One region of the Spirillospora sp. NPDC048911 genome, then DNA from elsewhere that is predicted to be linked to it. Evidence: riboswitches for the same ligand, from Rfam matches in the RefSeq annotation. Region 1 holds a riboswitch; each other region holds the start of a gene.
The links. A riboswitch is a leader RNA that binds a small molecule or an ion and turns the genes downstream of it on or off. The one in region 1 is predicted to bind cyclic di-AMP.

Region 1 (4,359 bases):
GCGCTTGCCGATCGTGCGTCCCCACGCGGCGAGCTGAAGCCACTCATAAAGAAAGAGGACGCCGGCGACGGCGGGCGGCAAGACGACCTCCGCCTCCTGCCCGGGCAAAGCCTCCCGAACGACCATCGCGACCGGCAGCCCCACCACGAGGGTGTCGACGATGCGAGCCAACAATCTCTGGCCCGGCTCGGCAAGCTCCAGCCCCGTGCCAGTAGGCGTTAGCCCCTTGCCAGTAGGCGTTCCAGAAGGAACGGACGCGGCCCGTTCGCGGGAAACCGCCGCGCCAATACCGGCCGCCGCGACCTTCGGAGGAACGCCCGAAAGGTCCCCGGCTCTGCCGGCCGGATATTGAACCGAACCGGGCCTGGGCGCGTATTCAGCTAGGAGGCGCCCTGAAACGACGCGTCCGGCCCTTGAAGGCCTTGGGGGCACAGCGTCCCGCGGCGTGCCCTCAGACGGCTCTGAGGGCGACGCTGTGGCGCCATCCGCCGTCTCCGGTGCCGCGGGATCCGGCGGAGAGGATTCGGACGTGGACACCGTTCTGCGCCGTCAGGCCTCGAACTCGGCGGTCTGGTCGTATTCCGCGTACTGGCCGCGCTCGTCGATGACGAGTGTGCCCGCCATGCGGTCATGCAGGGACTGGCGCAACGGCTGGTCCCAGATCGCCCACAGGTAGGCCATCAGGGTGCCGGCCCAGACGAGCAGCATGCCGTAGGCGAAGTAGTCCCAGATCATGACCGCGAGCGCCAGAAAGACGAAGACGCCGATCTGGTACGCGACGTTGTTGATGGCCGCTCGCCAAACCGCTTGGTATGTCGTAAGCGCCTCGCCCGCGGGCCGTACCTGGACCACTCCCAGCCCGAGAACGCGCTTGCCGAGGGTCCGCCCCGACATCACCAGCTGGACCGCCTCGTAAATGAAGGGCAGCACCGACAGGACCGTGAAAAGCGTGAAGAAGATCGGCCAGTTCCAGATGCCGCCCTCGGTGTTGGCCTTGTCGCCGGGCGTATCGAGGCCGATCACGCCCAGCGTGATCGGCAGCACGAGGGCGAAGCCGAAGACCGCCACCAGGACGTAGTCGATGAGGCGCGCGCCGGCGCGGCGCATGATCGGCGCCAGCGGCAGTTCGGCGGCCTCCGCCGTGTCGTCGTAGTACGGCTGCTGGGAGCCGCCCGCCGGCTGCCACTGCTGCTGGGACGGGGGCTGACCACCCTGCCAGTGCTGCTGGGACGGGGCCTGGCCGCCCTGCCAGTGCTGTCCAGCGCCCGACTGCGGGTACGGCGGCCGCCCGCGATGGGGGGATTCACTCATCGGTCAGTCCTCCAGGCGAAGCAACATCCGGGTATTTCCCAACGTATTCGGCTTGACCCGGTCAAGGTCCAGGAACTCGGCCACGCCATCGTCGTACGAACGGAGGAGTTCCTCGTACACCTCGGGAGAGACCGGGGTGCCCAGGATCGGCTGGAACCCGTGGCGCGCGAAGAAGTCCACCTCGAAGGTAAGACAGAACACCCTCTCCACGCCCAGTTCCCGCGCGGTCTCCAGAAGCTTGCTGACGATGCGGTGCCCGATGCCCCGCCCGCCGTGTCCCTTCTCCACCGCGACCGAACGCACTTCAGCCAGGTCTTCCCACATCACGTGCAGCGCACCGCATCCCACGATGCGCGGCTCCCCCTGGCGGTCCTCCGCGACCCAGAACTCCTGCACGTCCTCATACAGGGTGACCGTGGTCTTCCTCAGCAGACGCCGCCCCGACCCAGAGAACATGTCGACCAGCCGACGGATCTCCTGCACATCGGCGGTTCGGGCTCGCCGGATCACTACTTCCACAAACAGGCGACATTATCGAACGCGCGGCCTTTACATGTAGTGGATTCCTCCTAACTCTGGGTAGCGAACGTGGGTGACTAGATAAAAGAGACCACACCCCTGCCTCGAAGGTGACGTAGAGCACACTGGCACGGGTGATGACGGAAGGTGCGCTCGCGATTTCGCATGTTTCGGTTGGCATCGAAGGCCGACTCCGTTAGTCTCCTGCGCTGACATCGGCCACCGCGTCTCGGTGGCCGAACCGCCGAGTCCATGGGCCGCAAACCAGCGTTCCGAGGAGCCGGGGACCCACTTTCGGTGGGTTCGGGGGTTCACCCCCGAACCGGCACCGACTGGGGTGAATCCGCACCCGCACCGCGGAAGGGCTGCTCCGGCCCGAACCCGTCAGCTAACTCGGTAGGCGGACGAGGAGAGGAGAATTAGTGGAGCCATTGCGCCCTGCATCCTTTTCGCGCATCGCCCGCCTTTCGCGGAGCGCTCGATTCCGTGTCGGGGCGGTGACCCTAGCCGGTGCGCTCGTCGCCGTTCCCGCGGTCCCGGCGCACGCCGACCCGGAGCCGTCCACCAAGGAGCTCAGGAGCCAGGCGCACAAACTCGCCGACCAGCTCGAACAGCTGACCGAGCAGTACAACGGCCTCAAGGTGAAACTCCAGCAGTCCCAGCGCGCCGCGAAGGTCGCCACCGACAACGCCAAGCGCCAGGAGAAGTCACTCGAGGGCGTCCGCGAGAAGGTCGGCAGCCTGGCCGCCACCAGCTACATGCAGGGCGGCGCCGACCCCACGGTCTCCTTCGTCGCCTCCCAGGATCCCCAGCGCCTGCTGGACCAGGCCGCGACGCTCCACTACTTCGCCACCCAGGACGGGACGCGCGTCCAGGGCCTGATGCAGGCCATGCAGGCCGCACAGCGCGCCCGCAAGGCCGCCGAACAACGCGCCAAGCAGGTCTCCCAACTCCGCTCCCAACTCGAAAGCCAGCGCAAGAAGGTCACCTCTCTCTACGAGAAGGTCCGCGGCCGCCTGGTCAAGAAGGACCCCTCCGAGCTCTCGAAGCTCCCCGTCGTAGGCACCGGCAAGGCCGCCCAGGCCCTCCGCTACGCCATGAGCAAGATCGGCCGCCCCTACGTCTGGGGCGCCGCCGGCCCCACCACCTTCGACTGCTCCGGCCTCACCATGTGGGCGTACAAGCAGGTGGGCATCAGCCTCCCCCACTACACCGGCAGCCAGTGGAACGCGGGCACGCACATCTCCCGCAACGACCTCCAGCCAGGCGACCTGGTCTTCTTCTACGGCGACCTGCACCACATGGGCATGTACGTAGGCGACGGCAAGATGCTCCATGCCCCCCAGACCGGCGACGTGGTCAAAATCGCCCCCCTGGCAGGCCGCCCCTTCGCCGGCGCAGTCCGAGTAGCCTGACCCACCCCAAGCGACGCCCCCGCAAGCGTTCCTCCACGGAAGCATTGCGCTGAGGCGCAACGCTGTTCCACGGCATGAGCATGCGGCGCCACGCTGAAACAGCGCCACACACGAGCGTCAATCCACCGCGCGAGCGTTGCCTACTCGCGCGATGGTTGCTCCACGTGAGCATTGTGCGGCGCGAGCGCTGCCTCACCCGCAATCATTGCCTGACGCAAGTGGCGCCCTGCAGCACAAGCGATGGCCCACGCACGCAGCGCCCTGCGCAAGTGTTGCGCTGTCGCGCAAGCGGCGCCGTGCCACGCGAGCGTTGTCCCGTGCAGCATTGCCTGCGGCACAGGCATTGGCTTACGGAGCCCAGCGCGAGCGGTGCGCCCACGGCTGAGTGTCAATCTTTGGTTGGCATGCATGTATGGCGGACGTGAAGGCGCTGGCGACCTTGGTGTGGCGTCAATGTGAGGTGGCTTCCAGAACTTGCGTCAATTGACGCATGCGGGCGCGGTGGACGTGGCGGCATCATTGACGCGCGGCTTGCGCCGCGTCGTGGGCGTTGCCGACAAGGGGTTCTTGCGAACATCGGCGGCGATGCGCACATGGCGGTCTCACGAACGTGGGGCGGCAGTGAACGTCCGGCCGAGATGCATGCGGAGTCGGCCGACGTTGGTGCGGGTCGACCGCAGATGCACGGACGTGACGTGCCCAGCAACTGAATACGAGCTGTAGGGATAGGCGCGTGGCAGGCGACGGGCAGGCTTAAGGAAGGCGCCACGCCTCGTGTGCGCTCGACGACGGGCGTGCTGGCGCTGCTGCATGTGCCTTGACTTGCGTGGGCAACGTTAAGGGCGCGTCCGCGCCTAGGCGCGGACGAGAAGAGCGTGGGTGAGCGGGGCCGGAGCGCGGCGTCCCCCCGTGGCCGCCGCTGTCAGTCGAACCTCGTCCGCGGCGACGCCGCCTGCAGGGACCTACCTGTCAGAGCGCCAGCGTCGCCGCTGCGGGGACGGACGGAGTTCTTCTCTCGCTTCCGGACTGCTCAGATGAGTTGCCTTCGGGCCGCCCACACCACGGCCTCGATAGGGGTGTTGACTTCGAGCCGATCACAGATCGTGCGCAGACG
Region 2 (4,359 bases), on a different contig from region 1:
GCGGCGATCGCGGGGACCGGATTGGCCTCGGTGAAGACCCGGGGGTCCAGCTCCGCGAGGTAGGCGGCCGCCAGCTCCAGGAAGCCCGCGCGGTAGACGGGGTCGCGGTCGCGCAGCTCGCGCAGGTAGAGGAGCAGGTCGTGGTTGACGAACTTGGCGTCCTTGACGCGCTTCAGGTCGTACGCCCCGCGCAGCCGGAACGTCGCGTCGATCCGGCGGTGGATCTCCAGGCGGTCGGAGAAATTGGCCAGCTCGGCGCGCCGGTTGGAGATCGACGGTGCTGTGGTGGCTGTCGCTGTGGTGGCTGTCGCTGTGGTGGTCGTCGTTGTTGTCGTGGTCGTCGCCGTTTTCGGCTCGACGAACCAGTTGTAGACGCGGTGCGGGATGAGGGCGGTCCTGCCGGCGGCGAGGTACGCCTCGGCGGAGAACAGCAGGTCCTCGTAGTGGAGGCGCTCGACGAAGCGCAGGCCGTGCTCTTCGAGGAAGTCGCGGCGGTAGGCCTTGTTGGTGGCCAGGGTGTCGTAGAGGAGATCGGGCTTGTCACTGAGAGATCCGAAGACCGCTCGGCGGGTGTAGAGCCACGGATACCAACTGCGCTCCTTGAAGGAGTTGGCACCGAGGAGGACGCGCATGCAGAGGCCGGACACCAGGTCGGCCCCCGTCTCCTCCGCCGTGGCGATGAGATTGAGGCAGGCGTGCCGGTCGAGGAGATCGTCGCTGTCCAGGTACATCACGTACCGGCCGCGTGCCTGCTCCGTCCCGGCGTTGCGCGGACGACCGCAGCCACCCGAGTTCTCGGGGAGGCGGACGGACCGGACCCGGTCCGGGTGCTCGGCCGCCAGCCGGTCGGCCACCTCTCCGGTCCCGTCCGTGCTGGCGTCGTCGACCACCACCGCCTCGACCCCGCCGAGCGACTGGCCCAGCACGGAGCCGACGGCGCGCGGCAGCCGCGCGGCGTCGTTGTATCCGATCACGACGACACTGACATCCGGCCGTCCCGGCATGGATGCTCCCCCGTTCCGTCCCATGTGCCGTGTTCCTTTCCAGAAACCTCGGACATGGAGCTAAGTGGGGGCAAAGCGTCTGAATGATTCGCATTACCCCGAGGTCGCGTGAAATGCCGGAAGGCGCCCGGCCGGAGCCGGACGCCTTCAGGGCAGGGAGTTGGGGGCCGTAGGGGGCGGGGGCCCGCGTCAGAGGTGGGGGTGCGTCAGCCGTTCTTTCCGGCTTCCCTCTTGTAGTCGGCGTAGTCGGGGTAGCCGTAGCCGACGACGGACGACTTCGGCCGGACCTTCGCGACCACGGAGCTGCTGATGTTGCCCTCGACCGTGGAGATGGTGCCGTCGCCGTTGTCCTTGACGACCATGCCGACGTGGTCGATGCCCTGGATGCCGCCGGCCGAGCCGTTCTGCCAGTCGAAGAAGACGAGGGCTCCCGGCTTGGCCACCTGGCCCCACCGCTTGCTCTTCTGGAGCCACGCGGCGTGCCGGACGGTGTAGGCGTCCCAGCCCATGCCCTTGACGCCGGTCTGCGCGCCGACCCAGGACACGAACATGTTGCACCAGGCAGCGCCGTTGTACTCGGCGATGTCGCCCCCGTCACGCCTGGCGGTGAGCTTGGCCTCGTTGGTCTTGACGTACCAGTCGTGGAACTTGGTCTGGCCCTTCGGGCCTTCCGTGATGCCGACCTGCTTCATGGCCACCTGGATCGCCTGGGCCGAGCTGACGGCGTGGGCGGCGGTGACCTTCTCGGCCCGCTCGCCCCTGCCGGTGTTCTCGGCCTTCTTGGCGGCCGTGGCCTTCCTGGCCGCCTTGAGGGCCTGAGCGGAGCCGGCCGCGTGGGCGTCGGCGCGGGTCTCGGCGGTGGCGTCATTGCCGAAGGGGTTGATGACGGCGAGCCCGAGGGCGCCGATCATGACGGCGCTGAGGGCGACGCCGACGGCGGTGGCCGGGTCGTCGGACGCCGGCTTCACGATGGTGCGAACGTTGCGAACGAGCATGAAAGAGAACTCCCTGACTCCCATGTCGCCTACCGGGTTAGCTGACGGATTCGGGCATGGAAGAGCCCTACGGCGCCCGCGGTGGAACGCCGATTCACCCCTGGAGAGTGGGTCCCCGGCTCCGCATCCGATGGAGGGGGATGCGGACTCGGCCTGGGGCACCGCCGATGCGGCACCCGGCTATTCGGATGGATCTCGCGATCTCGGAACGAGGGGGCGGAACACACGGCCCGCGAGATTGGACAGAAGGTATCAAACCCTCACGAAATGGCAAATCCCTACCAAGGATTCCCCTACGAAGGTACAGAGAAGCCCAACAGGCGGAGCCTTCCGGACATTCCCGAACGCCCATCTCGTGGTCAAGTCGGCTGTCAGGAACGTCCCACCGTGATGCTCCTCACACGGGCCGCGGCGCCGGCGCCGTTCGATCCGGGCCGACCGCACCGCTGATGCCCCAGGTCATGGGAGGCTTGACCCATGATCGAAGGATGCGGACGGTGAAGCGCACCGTCACCCGGCTGGCCGACGGCCGCGAACTGATCTACTTCGACCGGCGGGACGACGCCGACCGGAGCGCCGTCGACCAGCGGCCGCTGCCCGGCCGCGCCGCGGCGTCGGAGCTCCGGCACGACCCGCTGCTCGACGAATGGGTGGCCGTCGCCGCGCACCGCCAGACCCGGACGTTCCTGCCCTCGGCGGACGACTGCCCCCTCTGTCCCTCCGCGCCGGGGCGGCCGACCGAGATCCCGGCGCCGGACTACGAGGTCGCGGTCTTCGAGAACCGCTTCCCCTCGTACGGCGACGGCACGTCCGGCGGGCGCTGCGAAGTGGTGTGCTTCACGTCCGAGCACGGCAGATCGTTCGCCGAGCTGCCGCCCGAGCAGGTGCAGACCGTGATCGAGGCGTGGGCCGACCGCACCGCCGAGTTGTCGACGTTCCCCGGCGTCGAGCAGGTCTTCTGCTTCGAGAACCGCGGCGAGGCGATCGGCGTCACCCTGCACCACCCGCACGGGCAGATCTACGGCTACCCGTTCGTGCCCCCGCGCACCCGGCGCATGCTGGACGTCGCGCGCCGCCACCCCGGCGATCTCTTCGCGGAGGTGCTGGCGGCCGAACGCGAGGAGGGCGTGCGCGTCGTCACGGCCAACGACCTCTGGACGGCGTTCGTGCCCAAGGCGGCGCGGTACCCGTACGAGGTGCACGTCTATCCGCACCGCCGCGTGCCCGACCTGCCCGCCCTCGACAGCGCCGAGCGCGAGGCCCTCGGCGCGCTCTACCTCGACGTGCTGGGACGGCTCGACCGGCTCTTCGGCTTCCCGCTGCCCTACGTCTCGGCGTGGCACCAGGCCCCCGTCCGTGCGGACCGCGACCTGGCGTGGCTGCACCTGGAGCTCTTCTCGATCCAGCGCGCACCCGGCAAGCTCAAATTTCTGGCGGGTTCTGAGTCGGCCATGGGCGCATTCGTGAACGACGTATCCCCGGAAGACGCGGCCCGCAGCCTTCGCGAAGCCTGAACCCATAGCCTCCGCGAAGCCTGAATCCAGACCACTTCCCAATATTGGACCGCGACACGGTACAAGCACGTTCTCTAGCGTTCATAAGGCGCCCCTCCCGACCCTTAGGAGACCGTCATGGACGCCCGCCTGGCCGAAGACATGGCCCGGATGCCCGAACTGCTAGAGAACGTGCGGGCCCGTGCCGCCGCCCTCCTTTCCGGGCTGAACGACCGTCCCGCCGCGGTTCCCCCTGCCCCGGCCAAGCCGCTTCCCCTCCCACCCGCCGGAATCGGCCTGGACGATGCCCTGGCCGACTTCGCCGAACGCTGGGAACCCGGCTTCTCAGGCAGCGCAGGCCCCCGATACCTCGGCTTCGTCACCGGAGGCGCGACCCCGGCATCCGTAGCCGGAGACTGGCTGACCAGCGTTCTCGACCAGAACGCAGCCCCCGGCCTGGACTCATCCGCACCCGACCTGGAACGGGAGACGATCGCTTGGCTTCGCGAGCTTTTCGGCATCGGCGATGAGCACACCGGCTCGTTCGTCTCAGGCGCGACGATGTCGAACACCGTGGGTCTGGCCTTGGCACGCGAATGGCTAGGCGAACAACAAGGCATCTCAATCGCTGACGCAGGCGTCGGTGCCCTAGCAAACGTGACGGTGCTCTCCGGAACACCGCACTCAAGCATCTACAAGGCCCTTTCCATCCTTGGCATGGGCCGCGACCGCCTCCGCACCATCCCGACCCTCCCTGGCCGCGAAGCCGTAGACGTGGACGCCCTAGCCTCCGCCCTGGCCGACCTACCTGGCCCCGCCATAGTCGTCGCGAACGCAGGCACGGTGAACACGGTCGACTTCGACGAT
Region 3 (4,359 bases), on a different contig from region 1:
CCCGGAACCGGAGCCGCCACAGCGGCCTTCCGCGGAGCCCCATCGTTCCCGGTAGTAGCGAACCCAGCGACAGCCACAAGCGCGCACGCAGCCACCCCCACCCCAACCAGCGCAAAGCCCCGCCGCCGCGACAAACCACCGAGCCCGCCGGGCGGCACGTCACCGCGCTCGCCGGGCCGTGCGCCGACGCTCTCACCGGGCCGCTCGCCCCCACCGGTCTCACCGGGCGGCTTGCTACCGAGCGTGCTGGGCGGCTCGTCAGGCGGCGGCTCGACCGCGGGCTCACTGGGTCGCTCGGCAGCGAGCTCGTCGAGCCGCTCACTATCGGCCTCGCCGGAACCACCGACCACGCCGAGTGCCTCGGCATGGGTCTTGCTGGGCGGCTCGCCGGGGTGGGCGGCGCTGGCCGGGCGCACGCCACGAGGATCACCGGGCCGTTCAAGTCCACGCTCGGCGGGGCGGTCGTTCGGCGGCGGGCCGGACCGCTGGTCTTCCATGCGGCCGATCCTATTGACCCGGCCTCGGCGGGCGCGCCGGACGGATCATTTCGCGTAGTCGGGGTAGCCGTAGCCCACGATCTGGTCGGCCGAACGTTCCTGGAGCCTGACCGCGTCGGAGCTGTTGCCCTCCACGGTCTGGACGGTGCCGTCGCCGTTGTCCTTGATCACCATGCCGACGTGCTCGATGTCGTCGACGTTCTTGGAGCCGCCCCAGTTGAAGAAGACGATCGCGCCGGGCTCGGGCTTGTCGCCCCAGCGGTCCTGCTGCTCGAACCACTTGGCGTGCTCCACCGTCCAGGCGTCGCTGCCCACGCCCTGGCTGAAGCCGAGCTGCTCGCCGACCCAGGAGACGAACATGTCGCACCACTGGGCGTCGTTGTAGCCCTCCAGGTCGCCGCCGTCGCGTGCCAGCGTCTCTTTGGCGCGGGCAGTGCCCATGTACCAGTCCTGGAACTTGGTCTCGCCGTTGCCGTCCTCGCTGATGCCGACCTGGGACTTGGCCAGCTTGATGGCGGCCTCGGCGGTGGGCTTCCTCGGCGCGGTCTTCACCGGGGCCTTGGTCTTGGGGGCGGTGTTCGCCTTGCTCGCGGCACCGGAGAGCTTCTCGGGCACGTTGTGCGCGGTGGGGGCCTTGCTCGGCCGTTCGGCCGCCGCGGCGGCGGCCGGGGGCCTGGCCATGTCGGTCCCGGCGGGGGCCGCGCCGACGGCGGCCTGGGCGGTGACGGTGGCCGTGCCGATCACGGCCGCGCCGGCGACGAGGCCGCCGGCCGTCCGCAGGGTGACGGCGACGGGGCTGGGTTTGCGGTGCTTGCCTGCCACGGGGGGCTCTCCTTGGCTTCCATGCCGCCTACCGGGTTAGCTGACGGGTTCGGGCGTGGAAGCTGCCCTACGGCCTGCGAGAGGCCGATTCACCCCAGGGACATGTCGGGCGCAGCCCGCCCGTTGAAAGGGTGGATGGGTGGGGGCTGCGGGAGACTTGCCGGGCGCAGCCCGTCCGTTGAAAGGGTGGATGGGTGGGGGCTGCGGGATGGCGGGTCCCCGGCTCCGCGTGGCGCGGACTCGGCGGTGGCCGTGCGGGACGGCCTGAGATTCGATGAGGGAGCGGACGCGGCCGCCCGTGGAGGACGGCCGCGTCCGTTTCTAGCGATCAGTAGGGGCGAACGGCGCCCGAGAAGGTCTTCTTGCGATAGCTGTTGAGCTTGACGACCTTCACGTGGCTACCGGAGTTGGGGGCGTGGATCATCCACACCTTGCTCCCCTGGCGCTTGGTCACGATGCCCACGTGGCCCTTGCCGTGGAAGAAGACGAGGTCACCCGGAGCGAGCTTCTTCCAGGACACCTTGTTCTTCACGGCGCGGTACTGGGCGGTGGTGACGCGGGGGAGTTTGACGCCCGCCTTCCGGTAGGACCACTGGACCAGACCGGAACAGTCGAAGGCGTTCGGGCCCGCCGCGCCGTAGCGGTACGGCTTGCCCTTCTTCTTGTAGGCAGCCGTGAGGGCCTTCTGCGCCGTCTTCTGGCGCTGGGACCACGACTTCTGCTTGGCCTGCTTGACCACCTTCGCCACGGGAACGGCCTTGGTGGCCGCCTCGGCGGAGGGAGCCGGGCCCGCCGCCACGAGGGGCGTGACGACCGCGGTGGCGATCACAAGGCCACCGGCGACGCGGGCACGACGGGTCGTGCAGTTGACAGCGTTGCTGGACAGGGGGATCTCCTTCTTCCAGACGCCTACCGGGTTAGCTGACGGGTTCGGGCGTGGAAGTGGCCCTACGGTGCGCCCTGTTCGAGAGGAGGGCGCGCCGATTCACCCCGTTCGGAGGCAGGTCCAAGGAAGGGCCGGCCGCCGAGATGTGGGTCCCCGGCTCCGCGCGATGGCGGACTCGGCGCTGCCGCGGCGATCCTGGGGGGCGCGATGGGGCCCTGTGCGCGGGACCCTTTGTCCCGCGTGCGAAAGCGCGGCGCTGATGTGTTGTGAAATGAGCGGCCTCGGATGGGCGTTCGCTCGTCGGCCGGGCCCGGGGGAGAACCGCCGTGTCGCGCTCGCTGGCGCCATGCACGCCAAGCTCGTTCGAGCCGCGGAGCGTGCGCACGGTACGGGTGGGCCGGCCGGTCTCCGTGGAGACCGGGTGCGGCGCGTGGAAGGCGTCGCACCGGCGGCGGCACCTGGAAGGTGTCGCGCGGAGAGGCGGCACCTGGAGGGTGCCCGCCTCCCGTGACGCCCGGGGGCGTCGGGGGCGCTGCGACGCATGGTGGGCGTCGCAGGTCGCCACAAAGTATCAAAAGGTCATGCGAAAGCAAATCCCCAGCAAAACAGAACGGACCAGGTCAGGCCTGGTCCGCTCGTGGTGTGGCGTGGCTCACTGGCTCCGTCAGGGGCGCCCGGCCCCGTAGAAGTTCGACGCGTAGTAGCCGGACGAGATGCTCACGACCTCGACGCTCTTGCCGGTGCGCGGGGAGTGGATCATCTGGCCGTTGCCCACGTACAGGCCGACGTGGCCGAGGCTGCTGAAGAACACGAGGTCGCCGGGCTGCAGGTCGCTCTTGGCGACCCGCTTGGTGGCCGCGTACTGCGAGTTGGTGGTTCGGGTGATGCTGACCCCGGCGGCCTCCCAGGCGCGCATGGTCAGGCCGGAGCAGTCGTAGCGGGGGCCGGTGCCGCCGTACAGGTAGGGCGTGCCGAGCTTGCTGTAGGCGAAGTTCAGCGCGGTGCGGGCCGAACCGCTCGCCGGGCCCTTGTAGGTGCCGCCGGTACCGCCGCCGCCGCTGCCGGGCTTGTCGCTCTTGACGCCGAGCTTCTTCAGCAGCTTCTGCTGCTGCTTGATCGACTTGTCGACGGTGGCCTTCTGGTTCTTCAGCTCCTTGGCCTTGGCCGCGACCTCGTCGTAGGCGTTCTGGGCCTGGGCCTTCTCGCGGCGCACCCGCTGCGCGGCGGCCAGGAACTGGCCCAGCTCGGAGTTGCGGTTGCGCGACAGGTGGGAGAAGACCGCCGCCTGGTCGAGGACGGCCTGCGGGTCGCCGCTGCCGATGAAGCCCGCGACGTCGCCGGTCTCGCCGTTCTTGTACGCGGTGGCGGCCATCTGGGCGACCTTGGTGCGGAGCGTCGCGAAGGCGAGCTCCTCGTCCTGGCTGGCCTTCTGCGTCGCCCGGAGCTTCTTCTTGGCGCGCTTGAGGTCCTCGGTCACCTGGTTGTACTTCTCGACCAGCTTGTCGACGTCCTCGTTGAGCTTGTTCAGCTTCTTCTGAACCTGGCTCGCCGTCGGCTTGGGGTCGGCGTGCGCCGTCGACGCGGGCAGAGCCACGGGCAGCGCCATGGAGGTCGTCACGGCGAGGCATGCTGACGCCATCAGCCGCCGGGAGCTGCGATCACTGGCCACGGTCGGAATTGCCCCTCTCGTCCGCTATTCGCGGGAGACATTAGCGAGGGGCCACAGCAGTCACAACCGAAACGTCAGTATTCGTCAAGCCCGAGTGACAATTACCGCGCCCGGTGATCGAACGATCACGAAGCGCGTTCGTGACCTGGTGCGAGCCGCAGCGGCGGCACCATGTCGAGATCGGCCAGCACCTGCAGCGCGCGCCGCTCGTCCACGTCGAGATCCACCACATCGTCGCCGCCGCCGGGCTGGGCCGGCGCCGCCAGCAGTGTCGTGACCACGCAGTCGCCGCAGCCCGCGCCGCGCACCTGGCAGCCGTCGCACTCGACCAGCATGTCGTCCTCCGTACCTAGGTCTCTCTACCTCGGTTGTGACGGACGGTACGCGGAGGGTGTGACAAAACCGTGACCGCGAGCATCGACCCCGCACGCGAGCGCGCTGACGGGTCGTGAAGCAAACCGAAGGCGAGGGGTCAGGGCCGCGAA

Region 2: another riboswitch for cyclic di-AMP. It lies ahead of ACGFNU_RS43930 (CHAP domain-containing protein); the one in region 1 lies ahead of ACGFNU_RS06220 (NlpC/P60 family protein).
Region 3: another riboswitch for cyclic di-AMP. It lies ahead of ACGFNU_RS12055 (C40 family peptidase); the one in region 1 lies ahead of ACGFNU_RS06220 (NlpC/P60 family protein).

The regions. Positions count from the first base shown of each region.
Region 1 is NZ_JBICUD010000001.1:1,358,054-1,362,412, reverse strand. Features, by position in the region: gene ACGFNU_RS06235 (RDD family protein) at 1-201, opposite strand, end outside; gene ACGFNU_RS06230 (RDD family protein) at 550-1,311, opposite strand; gene ACGFNU_RS06225 (amino-acid N-acetyltransferase) at 1,315-1,830, opposite strand; cyclic di-AMP (ydaO/yuaA leader) riboswitch at 2,063-2,249, shown strand; gene ACGFNU_RS06220 (NlpC/P60 family protein) at 2,328-3,245, shown strand; gene ACGFNU_RS06215 (LuxR family transcriptional regulator) at 4,276-4,359, opposite strand, start outside.
Region 2 is NZ_JBICUD010000013.1:159,143-163,501, forward strand. Features, by position in the region: gene ACGFNU_RS43925 (CDP-glycerol glycerophosphotransferase family protein) at 1-1,004, opposite strand, end outside; gene ACGFNU_RS43930 (CHAP domain-containing protein) at 1,211-1,999, opposite strand; cyclic di-AMP (ydaO/yuaA leader) riboswitch at 2,012-2,163, opposite strand; gene galT (galactose-1-phosphate uridylyltransferase) at 2,497-3,513, shown strand; gene ACGFNU_RS43940 (pyridoxal phosphate-dependent decarboxylase family protein) at 3,631-4,359, shown strand, end outside.
Region 3 is NZ_JBICUD010000002.1:1,026,534-1,030,892, forward strand. Features, by position in the region: gene ACGFNU_RS12045 (hypothetical protein) at 1-497, opposite strand, end outside; gene ACGFNU_RS12050 (CHAP domain-containing protein) at 543-1,319, opposite strand; cyclic di-AMP (ydaO/yuaA leader) riboswitch at 1,330-1,471, opposite strand; gene ACGFNU_RS12055 (C40 family peptidase) at 1,648-2,148, opposite strand; cyclic di-AMP (ydaO/yuaA leader) riboswitch at 2,210-2,396, opposite strand; gene ACGFNU_RS12060 (NlpC/P60 family protein) at 2,870-3,823, opposite strand; gene ACGFNU_RS12065 (hypothetical protein) at 4,000-4,209, opposite strand; gene ACGFNU_RS12070 (NYN domain-containing protein) at 4,347-4,359, opposite strand, start outside.